Regions from separate parts of the Agrobacterium sp. NPDC089420 genome, predicted to be linked through region 1. Evidence: riboswitches for the same ligand, from Rfam matches in the RefSeq annotation. Region 1 holds a riboswitch; each other region holds the start of a gene.
What was found. A riboswitch is a leader RNA that binds a small molecule or an ion and turns the genes downstream of it on or off. The one in region 1 is predicted to bind thiamine pyrophosphate.
Positions count from the first base shown of each region.

Region 2: another riboswitch for thiamine pyrophosphate. It lies ahead of thiC (phosphomethylpyrimidine synthase ThiC); the one in region 1 lies ahead of thiB (thiamine ABC transporter substrate binding subunit).
Region 3: another riboswitch for thiamine pyrophosphate. It lies ahead of ACI2KA_RS21080 (ABC transporter permease); the one in region 1 lies ahead of thiB (thiamine ABC transporter substrate binding subunit).

Region 1 is NZ_JBJDMY010000006.1:196,044-201,023, forward strand. Features, by position in the region: gene ACI2KA_RS11820 (ABC-F family ATP-binding cassette domain-containing protein) at 1-1,552, shown strand, start outside; gene ACI2KA_RS11825 (VOC family protein) at 1,644-2,036, shown strand; TPP riboswitch at 2,082-2,192, shown strand; gene thiB (thiamine ABC transporter substrate binding subunit) at 2,231-3,244, shown strand; gene thiP (thiamine/thiamine pyrophosphate ABC transporter permease ThiP) at 3,264-4,904, shown strand; gene ACI2KA_RS11840 (ATP-binding cassette domain-containing protein) at 4,901-4,980, shown strand, end outside.
Region 2 is NZ_JBJDMY010000006.1:351,610-356,589, reverse strand. Features, by position in the region: gene thiO (glycine oxidase ThiO) at 1-277, opposite strand, end outside; gene thiC (phosphomethylpyrimidine synthase ThiC) at 279-2,102, opposite strand; TPP riboswitch at 2,197-2,308, opposite strand; gene ACI2KA_RS12530 (acyl carrier protein) at 2,491-2,742, shown strand; gene ACI2KA_RS12525 (acyl-CoA dehydrogenase family protein) at 2,742-3,923, shown strand; gene ACI2KA_RS12520 (amino acid--[acyl-carrier-protein] ligase) at 3,928-4,836, shown strand; gene ACI2KA_RS12515 (DUF1839 family protein) at 4,843-4,980, shown strand, end outside.
Region 3 is NZ_JBJDMY010000015.1:143,397-148,376, forward strand. Features, by position in the region: gene ACI2KA_RS21070 (alpha-glucosidase) at 1-163, shown strand, start outside; gene ACI2KA_RS21075 (TadE/TadG family type IV pilus assembly protein) at 174-1,499, opposite strand; TPP riboswitch at 1,692-1,794, shown strand; gene ACI2KA_RS21080 (ABC transporter permease) at 1,923-2,708, shown strand; gene ACI2KA_RS21085 (ABC transporter substrate-binding protein) at 2,705-3,655, shown strand; gene ACI2KA_RS21090 (hydroxyethylthiazole kinase) at 3,652-4,392, shown strand; gene thiE (thiamine phosphate synthase) at 4,379-4,980, shown strand, end outside.

The DNA.
Region 1 (4,980 bases):
CCTCGGACCGGGTGACGATGCCTATCGCGTCACGTATCTTCTCGAGCATCTCGGGCTTACGGGGCAGGAGGACCCGGTAAGCCTGTCCGGCGGTGAGGCGCGGCGCGCGGCGCTTGCCCGCGTCATGGCGCCCGAGCCCGATATTCTGATGCTGGACGAGCCGACCAACCATCTGGACCTGCCCACCATCGAATGGCTGGAAAGCGAATTGCAGCAGTCACGCAGTGCGCTGGTGCTGATTTCGCACGACCGGCGTTTTCTCGAAAAAGTCTCGACCTCGACCGTATGGCTCGATCGCGGCCAGTCCCGCCGTCTCAATCGCGGCTTTGCCCATTTCGAGGAATGGCGCGACAAGGTGCTGGAAGAAGAAGAGCTGGAGCAGCACAAGCTCGGCAAGGCCATCGAACGCGAAGAACACTGGATGCGGTATGGCGTGACCGCGCGGCGCAAACGCAACATGCGCCGTGTCGGCGAGCTTCAGGCCATGCGCGCCGAATATCGCGGCCACAAGGGACCGCAAGGCACCGTGCAGGCGACCGTCACCGAAGGACGTGAATCCGGCAAGCTGGTGATCGAGGCAGAAGCCATCACCAAGGCCTATGGCGAGCGTGTGATCGTCTCGCCGTTTTCGCTGAGGGTGCATCGCGGCGACTGCATCGGCCTCGTCGGGCCGAATGGCGCCGGCAAAACCACGCTTTTGAAGATGCTTACCGGCCAGCTTGAACCTGACAGCGGCGTGGTGAAGCTCGGCACCAATCTGGAGATCGCAACACTCGACCAGAAGCGCGAGGAGCTCAATCCCAACGATACGCTCGCGCACTACCTGACGGATGGCCGGGGTGACAATCTGCTGGTGAATGGGGAAGTGAAGCACGTAACGGGCTACATGAAGGATTTCCTGTTCCAGCCGGAACAGGCCCGCACGCCGATCCGCAATCTTTCGGGTGGTGAGCGCGCACGCCTTATTCTGGCGCGTATCCTGGCGCGGCCGACCAATCTTCTGATCCTCGACGAGCCGACCAACGATCTCGATATTGAAACGCTCGATCTGTTGCAGGAAATCGTTGCGGGTTTTTCCGGTACGGTCATTCTCGTCAGCCACGACCGTGATTTTCTCGACCGCACCGTCACCTCCACCATTGCGCCGGCCAATCCGGACCAGCCGGATGGGCGCTGGATCGAATATGCCGGCGGCTATTCGGACATGATGGCGCAGCGCAAGGGGGCCGCGGAAGAAAAGCGCAAGGCGGACAAGCAGGAGAAGACAAAAACAGCGTCTTCAGCCGCGCCGTCGCAGGAACCGGCAAAGGCGAAGGGCAAGCTTTCCTTCAAGCAGAAATTCGCGCTCGAAAATCTGCCGAAGGAGATGGAAAAGGCGCAGGGTGAAATCGCAAAACGCGAACAGCGCATGGCCGATCCGGCGCTTTTCACCAAGGACCCCGCCACTTTCAACACGCTGGCGCAGGAGATGTCGAAGCTGCGCGAAAAGCTGGAGGCCATGGAAGAGGAATGGCTGGAGCTGGAGATGCTGCGAGAGGAACTGGAAGGCTGAAGACGATATCTTTTGCCGATTTGAACGGCATCCGCCTTTGACAGGCAGGCGGAATTGCCGTTTGTTGTGCCGGTTCGGAGGAGTTCACATTATGCGCATGATCTTCGTCAATCTGCCCGTCAAGAACATCGAGACATCGAGAAACTTCTTCACGGCGCTCGGTTTCAGCTTCAATCCGGAATATTCGGATGACCGCACGCTGTGCATGATCGTGGAAGAGAACATCTTCGTGATGCTTCTTCAGGAGGAGCGTTTTCGCGATTTCATCAATGGCGATATCGCCGATGCCAAACGCAGCACCGAAGTCCTGACCTGTCTTTCCGCCGGCAGCCGCGAAGAAATCGACGGGATGATTGCAACGGCGCTTGCCTCCGGCGGCAGCGGCTGGAAACCCGTTCAGGATCACGGCTTCATGTATGCCGGCAGTTTTCAGGATCCCGACGGTCACGTTTGGGAACTGGTGCATATGACGGGGCAGGGCTGACCCTGGCCATCTTGCCAATCGCAGATGGCGGGACTAAACCATGATCTTGATCTAACGGGGTGTCTTCTGTTCTCGCGTGCAGAAGGCTGAGAGGCTTGCCAACCCGAAGAACCTGATCCGGTTCATACCGGCGGAGGGATTAGACGGCTTCAAGGCAAGCGGCTATTTCCCTTATCGTTTTTGAGGAGATATCCGTGCGCCGTCGTCTTTTCCTGAATTCCCTCGTTGCCGCCTCGCTGTTGCTGCCCGGTTTCGCCACCGCCCAGGACAAGCAGGAACTGACCGTCTACACCTATGAAAGCTTCGTTTCCGAATGGGGTCCCGGCCCCAGGGTGAAGGAAGCCTTCGAGAAGCTGTGCGGTTGTACGGTCAATTTTGTGGGTGTGGCGGATGGCGTGGCACTGCTGAATCGCCTGAAGCTGGAAGGTGCGGGATCCAAGGCGGATGTCGTTGTCGGCCTCGATACCAATCTCGTGGCGGAGGCGAAGCAGACAGGGCTTTTTGACGTCAGCGGCATTGATGCATCGGCGGCCAAGGTGCCGGGCGGTTACACGGACGATGTTTTCGTGCCCTATGATTATGGGCATTTCGCCGTCGTCTATGATACGCAGACCGTCAAGAATCCGCCTACGAGCCTGAAAGAACTGGTGGAGGGCGATCCTTCGCAGAAGATCGCCATTCAGGATCCGCGCACCTCCACGCCGGGGCTCGGCCTGCTTTTGTGGGTCAAATCTGTGTATGGCGACAAGGCGCCGGAAGCATGGGCAAAGCTCAGAAAGCGCATTCTCACCGTCACGCCGGGCTGGTCGGAATCCTACGGTCTCTTCACCAAGGGCGAGGTGCCGATGGTGCTTTCCTACACCACGTCGCCAGCCTATCACATGGTGGCTGAAAAGTCGGATCGTTATCAGGCCGCAGCCTTTTCCGAAGGACATTACATCCAGATCGAGGTGTCCGGCCTTCTCAAAAATGCGCCGCACAAGGCGCTGGCACAGCAGTTCCTCGCTTTCACGCTCACGCCCGGCTTTCAGGACGCGATTCCCGAAAACAACTGGATGATGCCGGTTGCGGCAACCTCGGCACCTTTGCCGGAGGCGTTTTCCAAACTCGTCGTGCCGCAAAAGACTTTCCTGATGGACCCGGAAGAAGTAGCCAAGAACCGCAAGGCGTGGATCGACGAATGGCTGGCGGCCATGAGCATGAATTGAAGAAAAGGCACGCACCGGCATGATGCTGCGTCGCGACTACCGGCGGTCGATCATCTTCGGGACGGCGGCTTTTGCCGCCGTTTTCCTGTTCATGGCGCTCGCGGTTGCAGCTTTGCTGTCCTTTGATGCCGGTGCATCCGCGGCCGGCATCATGGACGCCTATACATTGCGCATCCTGCGCTTCACGCTTTATCAGGCGATGCTTTCCACTCTTTTGTCCATTGTTCTCGGCCTGCCGGTCGCTCTGGCACTTGCCCGGCGGCGAGAGTTTCCGGGAAGGATCTGGATCATCCGGCTGATGGCGGTACCGATGGGGCTGCCAGTGATCGTCGGCGCCTTCGGCATCATCACCATCTGGGGCAGGCAGGGTGTCCTGAACACTGTCCTCATTTTTGCCGGTGCGGAACAACCTTTCAGCATCTATGGCCTTTCCGGCATCCTCATTGCCCACGTGTTCTTCAATCTGCCGCTTTCGGTGCGGCTGATGCTGGCCGGGCTGGAGCGCATTCCGGGTGAATATTGGCGCATGGCGGCAAGTCTCGGCATGGGACCGGTCTCGGTGTTCCGTTTCATCGAATGGCCGGCCATCTCGAGGCTCATTCCGGGCATTGCCGGGCTGGTGTTCATGCTGTGCGCCACCAGCTTCACGCTCGTGCTTCTTCTGGGCGGCGGGCCGGCGGCGACGACGCTGGAGGTGGCGATCTATCAGGCGCTGCGGTTCGATTTCGATCCACAGCGGGCGATTGCGCTTTCCGTTCTGCAGATCGTTCTCACCGCAGTCCTGCTCGGTCTTCTGGCATTTCTACCATCACCGGACGAGGAGATTTCCTCGCTTGACCGCACCATGCGTCGCTTCGACGGCAAGAACGCCGGAGCGCGCCTGTGGGACGGGGCGGCGATCGTTTTTGCAATTCTGCTGATCGGCCTGCCACTTGCCGCCATAGCCGTTTCGGGGCTGCAGGCCGATCTGCCGCGTCTCGTCACCGCGCCGGTCTTCCTGCGCGCCGCGGTGACCAGTCTTGCAATTGCCGGGCTGTCGGCCATTTTCGTCGTGTTCAGCTGCATGGCGATCATCGGTGCGCGCCAAGCTGTCGGCTCCAGGCGCAAGGCGGCGTGGCCGCTGCGCCTGCTTGCCACCCTGCTCGGGGCAGGATCGTCGCTGGTGCTGCTCGTTCCGCCGGTGGTGCTCGGAAGCGGATGGTTCCTGCTATTGCGGCCCTTCGGCGATGTCAGCTTTTATGCGCCTGTTCTTGTGGCGCTCATCAATATGCTGATGGCCTTGCCGCTTGCCATGCGTGTTCTCGAACCGGCCTTTACCAGCCATTTTCTGCGCACCGGCCGGCTCTCCGCCAGTCTCGGGCTGCAGGGCCTGTCGCGGCTAAGGTTTGCCGATCTGCCGGTTTTGTGGCGGCCCATGCTGATGGCATTTTGCTTTGCCATGGCGCTGTCGCTTGGTGATCTTGGCGCGGTTGCCCTGTTCGGGTCGGAAAATTTCGTCACCTTGCCTTGGCTGGTTTACAGCACTATGGGCAGCTACCGCACCAATGATGCGGCCGGCTACGCCTTCCTTCTCGGTATTGTCTGCCTGCTGCTTGCCGCAGGCGGCGTTTCACGGCAATTGCAATCGACACGGGCGCAATCAGCAAGGGTGGGCACATGACGGGCGATGATTTCGCAGTTCGGCTGGACAAGGTCAGGCTGCGGCTTGGAACGCAGGATTTCGAACTGGATTGTAT
Region 2 (4,980 bases), 160 kb from region 1:
TGTCACGGGCCGGCGCGACGACCAGCGTACCGTTGCGCACGACAAGGCCGGGGGTTGCTTCCTCCCACCAGTCGAGCGCCACCTGGCCGAGCGCCAGAACGGCGTCTTCGGCGCTTTCACGCTCACACCATGGCGCCAGCATGCCACCCGCATAAAAGGACGCACCGCGCGATGGTTCGGCGTTGCGCTCCGACATCTCGACCGTAACGCCACTTCGCGCCAGCTCGAAGGCCGCCGTCAGACCGGCGACCCCCGTTCCCCTGACAAGAACGCGCATGTCATTCCGCATTCGCAGGTGTCGGCAGTGGCATGTAAAGCTCACCACCCTCCTTGAAGCGCGCGGCCATGGCCTCCAGCCCCTCCTTCTGCGCCTCGGCGCGGATATCGTGGGAAATCCGCATCGAGCAGAATTTCGGCCCGCACATGGAGCAGAAATGCGCGACCTTGTGCGCCTCTTTCGGCAGCGTTTCGTCATGGAAGGATCGCGCCGTGTCCGGGTCGAGCGACAGGTTGAACTGATCTTCCCAGCGGAACTCGAACCTTGCGCGCGACAGCGCATCGTCGCGCACCTGTGCTGCCGGATGGCCCTTGGCAAGATCGGCGGCATGGGCGGCGATCTTGTAGGTGATGACGCCGACCTTCACGTCGTTACGGTCCGGCAGGCCGAGATGCTCCTTGGGCGTAACGTAGCAGAGCATCGCCGTGCCGAACCAGCCGATCATCGCCGCGCCGATGCCCGACGTGATGTGGTCGTAACCCGGCGCGATATCGGTGGTCAGCGGTCCAAGCGTATAAAAGGGCGCTTCGCCGCAGGTCTTCAGCTGCTTGTCCATGTTCTCCTTGATCTTATGCATCGGCACATGGCCGGGGCCTTCGATCATCACCTGGCAATCCTTCGCCCAGGCGATCTGCGTCAGCTCGCCCAGCGTTTCGAGCTCCGCAAACTGCGCCGCGTCATTGGCGTCGGCGATCGAGCCGGGACGCAGGCCATCGCCCAGCGAGAAGGAGACGTCGTAAGCGCGGCAGATGTCGCAAATCTCGTCGAAATGCTCGTAGAGGAAACTTTCCTTGTGGTGATGCAGACACCACTTGGCCATGATCGACCCGCCGCGCGAGACGATGCCGGTGACGCGGTTGACGGTGAGCGGAATGTAATGCAGCCGCACACCGGCATGGATGGTGAAATAATCCACACCCTGTTCCGCCTGTTCGATCAGCGTGTCACGGAACACGTCCCAGTTGAGGTCCTCGGCAATGCCGTTGACCTTCTCCAGCGCCTGGTAAAGCGGCACCGTGCCGATCGGCACCGGCGAATTGCGGATGATCCATTCGCGGATATTGTGGATGTTGCGGCCGGTCGACAGGTCCATGACGGTATCCGCACCCCAACGGATCGCCCAGACCATCTTCTCCACCTCTTCCGCCATGGAGGAGGTGACGGCGGAATTGCCGATATTGGCATTGATCTTGACCAGAAAATTGCGGCCGATGATCATCGGCTCAAGTTCCGGGTGATTGATATTGGCGGGGATGATGGCGCGGCCGGCTGCCACTTCCTGGCGCACGAATTCCGCCGTGACATAATCAGGGATATGCGCGCCGAAACTCTCGCCATCACGCACAAGCTTTTCCTTGGCTGCCTCACGCCCGAGATTTTCGCGGATGGCAATGAATTCCATTTCCGGAGTGATGATACCGGCCCGCGCATAGGCAAGCTGCGTCACCGCCCTGCCCGCCGTCGCTTTCAGCGGCTGGTGGCGCACGGCAAATTCCGGCGTCAGGCGCTCGCCCGTGGCAAAGCCGTTATCTTCCGGCTTGACGTGCCGGCCCTCATAAGCCTCGACATCGCCGCGCGCCACGACCCAGTCGTGACGCAGGCGCGGCAGGCCCTTTTCGATCAGGACGGGATGGGCGGGATCGGTATAGGCACCGGAGGAATCATAGACCGTGACCGGCGGTTCGCCCGCGGTCGGATGAACGGCGATCTCGCGCATCGGCACGCGAATATGTGGATGAAGGATTCCCGGTTTATGGATTTTCGTGGAGGCGGCATGCGGTCCGGTGGTAACCGACAGCGGGATAGTCTTGGCAACGATATTCATCTTGAGGCTCCAAAGTTTGACAGTGGAGACCCAGTTCGAGCCGGAATGATGGAAAATACCGAAGTGCCGACACGGACGTCCTGACGCCAGCCGACCCTCGATCTTTGCACCGTCCCTACGCCAGTATGAACTGGATCAGGTTCAACGGGTCACTGCGCATGAAAGCAGAATCTCAGCCCCTTGACGGGACACCCCTGGTGAATGGCCATAGGAAAAGACACCGCCCGGCTTTTGTCAAGGCCGCTCATCAACGCTTGGCAAAGGTGCGGGAATGGCGCATGCTGCCGTTAGTTGTAATTAACCTAACGGTTTAGGTGAATATTATCGTTTGCGGCATAACGATAAGCACAAACCTTCCTAATGTTGATTTCATTGGAGATACGTCGGAATGAATGCGACTATTCGTGAAATACTGGCCAAATTCGGCCAGCTTCCCACCCCCGTCGATACGATTGCTGATGAAGCCGATCTTTACGCGGCCGGACTTTCTTCCTTTGCGTCGGTGCAATTGATGCTGGGTATTGAAGAAGCTTTCGATATCGAATTTCCCGATAATCTGCTGAACCGCAAGTCCTTCGCCAGCATCAAGGCCATTGAAGACACCGTTAAGCTCATTCTGGATGGTAAAGAGGCAGCCTGATGAACGTGACCGTAGCGCCGCAGGATGAAACTCTGTCCGCGCGCGCGGGCCGTGTCGCGACCATTGCCGCCGGACATGCGGACGAGGTGGACGTCACCGGCCGTTTCCCGGAAGAGGCCGTCACGGCCTTGAAACAGGAACGCCTGCTGGGCATCCAGATCCCCTCCTCCCTCGGCGGCGAAGGCGCATCCCTGCAGCAAATCGCCGATATCTGCGCCCGTCTCGGTCAGGCCTGCTCGGCAACCGCGATGATTTTCGCCATGCATCACATCAAACTGTCCAGCCTGGTGGAACACGGCGTCGACAGCACCTGGCATGCGGGTTTCATGCGGCGCGTCGCCGGTGAGCAGCTTCTGCTCGGCTCGGCCACCACCGAAGGCGGCATCGGCGGCAATCTGCGCAACTCCATCTGCGCGATCGAGGTCGAAGGCGATAGCTGCCGGCTGGAAAAGGATGCGACCGTCATTTCCTATGGCAGCAATGCCGACGCCATCCTCATCACCTCGCGCGCCCACAAGGATGCCGCGCCCGCCGACCAGGTGATGACCGTCTTTCTGAAAGATCAGTACATTCTCGAAAAAACCCATGTCTGGGACACGCTCGGCATGCGCGGCACCTGTTCGGATGGGTTTCTGTTCCGGGGCGAGGCGCCGGCGACACAGATATTCCCGAAGCCTTTCGCGGAAATCGCCGCGCAATCCATGCTTGCAAGCTCGCATCTCCTGTGGAGCGCCGTCTGGTATGGCATCGCCTCGGATGCCGTGCTGCGCGCACAGTCCTTCGTCAGGGCCGCGGCACGCAAGTCACCCGGCACCGCTCCTCCCGGCGCCATCCGCCTTGCCGAGGTGTCCACCAAGCTGCAGGTCGTCAAATCCAACATCATTGCTGGCATCAAGGCCTATGAGGACACCAAGGTCGACCCGGAAAAGCTGATGTCCATGGCCTTCGCGGTCGCCATGAACAATGTGAAGATCTGTTCTTCGGAAACCATTCTGGAAATCATCGACCACGCCATGCTGGTCTGCGGCATCATGGGCTACAAGAACGGCACGCCCTACAGCCTTGGCCGTCACCTTCGCGACGCGCATTCCGCCCGGCTGATGATTTCCAACGACCGCATTCTCGGCAATTCCGCCAATCTCCTGCTGGTTCACAAGCAGGATACCAGCCTCTTGGGATAAGACCATGGACATGCAAACATCGTTCCTCGATCGACTGTTCGAAGAAGGCCTGCTGATTGAAACCGGTGTGGACGGTCTTTATGGACGCAGCGGCCAGTTCGAGGACGTTATTGCCGCCTTCGAGCGGCTGATCGACCGCACCGGTGGCGCCGACGGCGCCGAAGCGATCCGTTTTCCGCCCGGCATCAACCGCGCCTATTTCGAAAAAAGCGGTTACATGAAGAGCTTCCCGCAGCTTGCCGGCACGGTCCATTCCTTCTGCGGCTGCGAACTCGACCATGTCAGCCTGCTGAAAACCATGGATGAGGGCGGCGACTGGACCAAGGACCAGAAGGCCACCGACATCGTGCTGACGCCGGCGGCCTGTTATCCGCTTTATCCGACGATCGCCAAGCGCGGCGCATTGCCTGCCGGCGGCGGTCTCTATGACATCCAGTCCTATTGTTTCCGCCATGAACCCTCCAAGGATCCCGCCCGCCAGCAGCTTTTCCGCATGCGCGAGTATGTACGCATGGGCACGGAGGCCGACGTCACCGATTTCCGCCAGAGCTGGATGGATCGCGGCGTCGACATGATGAAGGCGGTCGGGCTCGACGTCACCATCGATGTCGCCAACGATCCCTTCTTCGGGCGTGCCGGCAAGATGCTCGCCAACAACCAGCGCGACCAGAACCTTAAATTCGAGCTCTTGATCCCGGTCACGTCGACGACCAGCCCGACGGCCTGCATGAGCTTCAATTACCACCAGGATGCCTTTGGCCAGAAATGGGGCCTCAATCTTGCGAATGGCGATGTCGCCCACACCGCCTGCGTCGGTTTCGGCCTTGAGCGCATCGCACTCGCACTGTTTGCGCATCACGGTCTCGACGTGAAGAAATGGCCTGCAAAGGTCGTGGAAACGCTCTGGGGCTGACCATCCATGCGGCAGATTTTTTCCGGTCTCGATCCTCGAAACTACACGCAGCATCCGCTCCATTCCTCCGAAAGAATGTGGCCGGAAACCAATTGCTACATCGACTTGTGGATCGAGGTACTGGCCTCGAAAGGCCTGCCGCCG
Region 3 (4,980 bases), on a different contig from region 1:
GCTCTATCTTCCGGGCGACGGCGAGTGGGTGCATCTGTGGAGCGGCGCCCGTCATGCCGGCGGTCAAGAGGTGACCATCGAAGTACCGCTTGGCGAGCCTGCGGTTTTCTACCGCGCCGAGAGCAGCCATGCGCCGCTGTTTGAGCGGCTGCGCCGCACCTGAAACGCGGCCATCAGCTTGTAAGACGCGGCGCGCTGATTGCCTTTTTGAAAAGCGCCGACATCGCCTCGCTGATGCCTTGCGAAGGGCTGACTTCGAAAAACAGCCCCGCAGACGCGCAGGCCTGCATACGCGAGCTGATTTCCGTCTGGAAGGGCTGTATCCACAGCCTGTACCAGCCATTGCCCGTCAGCGGCAGGTAAGTGGTATAAAGCACGGCGATACGGAAGCCTTTTTCCTTGAGCTTGGTGCAGAGCCTTATGTCGATCGGCTCCTGACAACGTCCGCCTTGCGTCGTTTGTTTTGTGCATTTGTTGGGCTTGTAGCTGTCGCCGACCCCATCAGACACGAAGAACACGATTTTTTCCGGCGTAGCGGAACTAGCGCCGCTGCCCGACGCTCCCATTTTGCCTTCGATCTTGGTCAGCGCCCGATCGAAACTGGTGTGCTGATCGTTGTTATACATGTGATAAGGAACCGACATCAGTTCGATGTCGCCGACCTTTTTCTTGGCCTCCTGCAAATCCGACGTGCGCGACACAACCTCAAACAGGTCCTGGTCGGGAAAGGCGTCGTCCGCCGTCTTCCCGAAAGTATAAACGGCAATGCGATATTGATCCTTGCTCTTGCGCGTGGCCGCCGCCGTATCCATCAAGCTCGCGGTTGCCTTGGCAACCACGTCGATGCGTGTGGTCGCGTTGATGCGATCCTTGGCGTCGATATCTTTGTTCTTGATCCTGAAATAGGTGCTGGCCGGATCTGACGTGCCGTCTTTCGTTGTCAGATGACAGGCGAAAGCGCATCCGATAACCTTTTGCATCGTGGCGACATCGGCCGGCGTGGCGCCGACGCCCATGGAAGGGGAATTGTCCAGCAGGAGATAGAAATCGGTAAAGGTTTCCGTCTCGTATTTGGCTGTCGCGCTGCCCCCGACAGTGATGAAATTCGTTCCGAGAAGCCGGGTGAGCGTCGTCGTCACCGAAGCTCTGAAATTGACCGCCGATTCAATGATGGTTCCACGCTTGATCACCGATACTTCAAGGGACAGGAGCTTATAATCCGCGCTCCCCCGCTGATTGCTGTGGAACAACGCCGCCGCTTCCTCAGCGCCAACGGTAATGACGCCATCGCCGGACATCGTCCTCGCCGCCTGGGCGCTTGCCGATGTATCGGCAACCACGGCGAGCGCGGCGGAATCCGCCGCCATCTGCAGATCGGACTTGATGGTGACACCGCGTGTTATGTCCAGCGCTACACCCGCCGCCCCGAAGAGCGGTATCATCAGCACTGCGCTGAGTATGGCAAAATTTCCCGACCTGTCCCGCCAGATGTTCTTCAAGTTAGCCCCCAAGCCTCTCTGAATGCCGGCAACAGCTAACGGAATGATATTGCAATATAGTTTATTGATATAACTAATCATCGATAAATTCGATATACCTCATAACCACATATATCATTCCCTCATCTGTCCGTGACCGCCTGGCATGCAAGGACGTACCGTTGACATTTTTAAAACTTGACCTACAAAACAAGCTCTTCCGAGGGGAGCACCGCACGGTGCTGAGATGGCGATGAGCCGGACCCTTGAACCTGATCCGGGTCATGCCGGCGTAGGAACGGAAACTGTCGTGCCCTTGAGGCTCAGCCCTTTCTCTTCTCCGCCTGACCCTGATCTCCGTGATTGTCACATCTGGAGAGCGAATGATGATGCTGAAACCTTCTGCCCCTCGCGCATGGTGCGTTTGCGTCTGAGGTCCGGCCCATGCGCGCCACACATGCGTTGAACGGTATCGGTCTTCTGCTCCTTCTCTGGCAGGCGGGGACATGGCTGTTTGCGCCGCCCCGTTATATTTTGCCGTCACCCGCCGATGTCGCCGCCGCCTTCCTGCGCCAGCCCGGTTTCCTGTTCGGTCAGGCCATGGTGACGCTTGGCGAAATGGCGCTGGGGCTCACGGCAGGCATCGTCGCCGGCATCGTCGTCGCCTTCACGATTGCCGCCATCCCGCGTCTCGGCCGCCTCTTCTGGCCCATGGTCCTGGTGCTGCAGGCCTTTCCCGTTTTCGTGCTCGCTCCGATCCTCGTCCTCTGGTTCGGCTTCGGCATGGCATCGAAAGTGGTCATGACGGCGATCATCATCTTCTTCCCCGTCGCTTCCGCCTTCACCGATGGCCTCAATCGCACGGACCGGGCCATTCTCGACGCCGCATCGCTGACCGAGGCGAGCCATTGGCAGATCCTCACCCGGCTGCGCGTGCCACTGGCGCTGCCGTCGCTGATATCGGGGCTGCGGGTGGCGGCGCCGCTCGCCCCGCTCGGCGCCGTCATTGGCGAATGGGTCGGGGCTTCCGCCGGGCTCGGTTTCGTCATGATCCAGTCCAATGCCCGCATGCAGACCGACACCATGTTCGCCGCCATGGCCATTCTTGCCGTTATGGCGGTACTGCTCAGGCTTATCGTCGATCGCGCGACAGCCAATCTGGCCCCCTGGGCCAAGGAAACAGAACACGTCAATTCTTTCAGATATTTACGGAGACTTTCGGCACCATGAAACGAACTCTTCTTTCCCTCGTCCTCGCAGCGGCCAGCGTGCTTGCACCCGTACAGTCACAGGCGGCCGACAAGCTGACCGTGTTGCTCGAATGGTTCGTGAACCCCGATCATGCGCCGATGGTGATCGCCAGGGAGCGCGGCCTGTTCGCCGATGCCGGCCTGGACGTGGAACTGGTGCCGCCTGCGGACCCCTCCGCCGTACCGCGCCTCGTCTCCGCGAAACAGGCCGATATCGGCGTGCATTACCAGCCGAACCTCTATCTCGACCACGATGCCGGCCTGCCGCTCGTGCGTTTCGGCACGCTGGTCGAAACCCCCCTCAACACCGTCACCGTTCTGGCCGACGGGCCGATCAAAAGCCTGAAGGACCTGAAGGGCAAGAAGGTCGGTTTTTCCGTTTCCGGTTTTGAAGACGCCATGCTGAAGCGGATGCTGGAAAAGGACGGCCTGACGAAGGATGACGTGGAACTCATCAATGTCAATTTTTCGCTCTCGCCGTCGCTGATCGCCGGCAAGGTGGACGCAACGCTTGGCGGCTTCCGCAATTTCGAACTGACGCAGATGAAGCTCGAAGGCCACGAGGGCCGTTCCTTCTTCCCGGAGGAACACGGCGTGCCGGCCTATGACGAGCTGATCTTCGTCGCCCATCGCGATCTCGCGACGGACAGCCGCCTGCCGCGTTTCCTCTCCGCCGTGGAACAGGCCGCGATCTTCATCACCAACCATCCGCAGGACGCCTGGCAGCTTTTCATCAAGGCCTATCCGAACCTTGACGATGCGTTGAACAAACAGGCCTTCTTCGACACCCTGCCGCGTTTTGCCAAGCGTCCCGCCGCGCTCGACCGCGCCCGCTATGTCCGTTTCGGCGCATTCATGCGGGACATGCAACTGATCAAGCAGGCGCCGGCCGTTGAAGACATCGCCGTGGAGCTGCAGCAGCCATGACCGGAGATCTTCCCACGGCGGCAAAGGCCGCCGATATTCTGGAGCGCGTGCGCAAGGCGCGCCCACGCGTGCATTGCCTGATGAACACCGTGGTGCAGAAATTTACCGCCGACGGCATCACCGTCGTTGGCGGCATACCGTCGATGACCACGTCACCGGAAGAAATCGAGAGCTTCGTCGCCAAGGCGGATGCGCTGACCGTCAACCTCGGTACGCTGGACGCCGAGCGGCGCAAGGTCATAAGGCTGGCGATCGAGATCGCCAGCGCATCCGGCAAGCCGTGGATCGTCGATCCCGTGCATGTCGACTATTCACCCTCGCGGCTGGCCTTCGCCCGGGAGCTCATCGCCCTTTCCCCCACCATCGTGCGGGGCAACCGGGCGGAAATGAGCCTGGTCGGGGACGTGCCGAATGCGGTGAGGATCGAAACCGGACCGGTCGATCATCTCCGCGATGCGATACGCAGCGTCAGGATCGTCAACGGCCACGCATGGATGGCGAAGGTGACCGGCACGGGCTGCCTGTCGGGCGGCGTCATCGCCGCCTTCATGGCGGTGGAAAAGGATGCCCTGACGGCAGCAGCCTCCGCCCTTGCCGTCACCGGCGTTTCTGCCGAGCTGGCCGCCAAACAGTCAAAGGGTCCCGGCACATTCGAAGCGGCGTTTCTGGATGCGCTGTCTGCAATTTCCGGTGACGACATCGTCAATCACGCGAGGATTGAGCATGAACAAGGTTGATTACCGTCTCAACGCGCTGGTGGATGCCGGGCTTGCCGATGTCGCGCCCTTGGCCGAGCTTGCTCTGGCCGCCGCACTCAATGGCGCGACCATTCTGCAGTATCGCGACAAGCACGGCTCGACACGGGACATGATCGACAACGCCCGCGCCATTCATGAGGCCATCTCCGGCACCGGCGTACCGCTGGTCGTCAACGACCGCGTCGATGTGGCGCTTGCCTCCGGCGCGGATGGGGTGCATCTCGGCGCCGACGACATGGATGCAAAGACCGCAAGGCGCATTCTCGGTGAAAAGGCGATCATCGGCCTTACCGTCAAGAACCGCGCCGATGCCGAACGGGCGGCTTCCATGCCTGTCGATTACGCCTGCATTGGCGGCGTGTTCGAAACGGTTTCCAAGGTGAACCCCGACAGGCCGGTCGGTATCGACGGTTTTTCGACGCTTCGTGCCCTGCTGAAGGAATGGAGACCGGACATGCCGGTCGGCGCCATTGCCGGTATCGACCTTGCCCGTGTACCGCCCGTCATCGCCGCCGGCGCGGATGGTGTCGCGGTCATTTCCGCCATCTTTCGGGCGGGCAATATTGC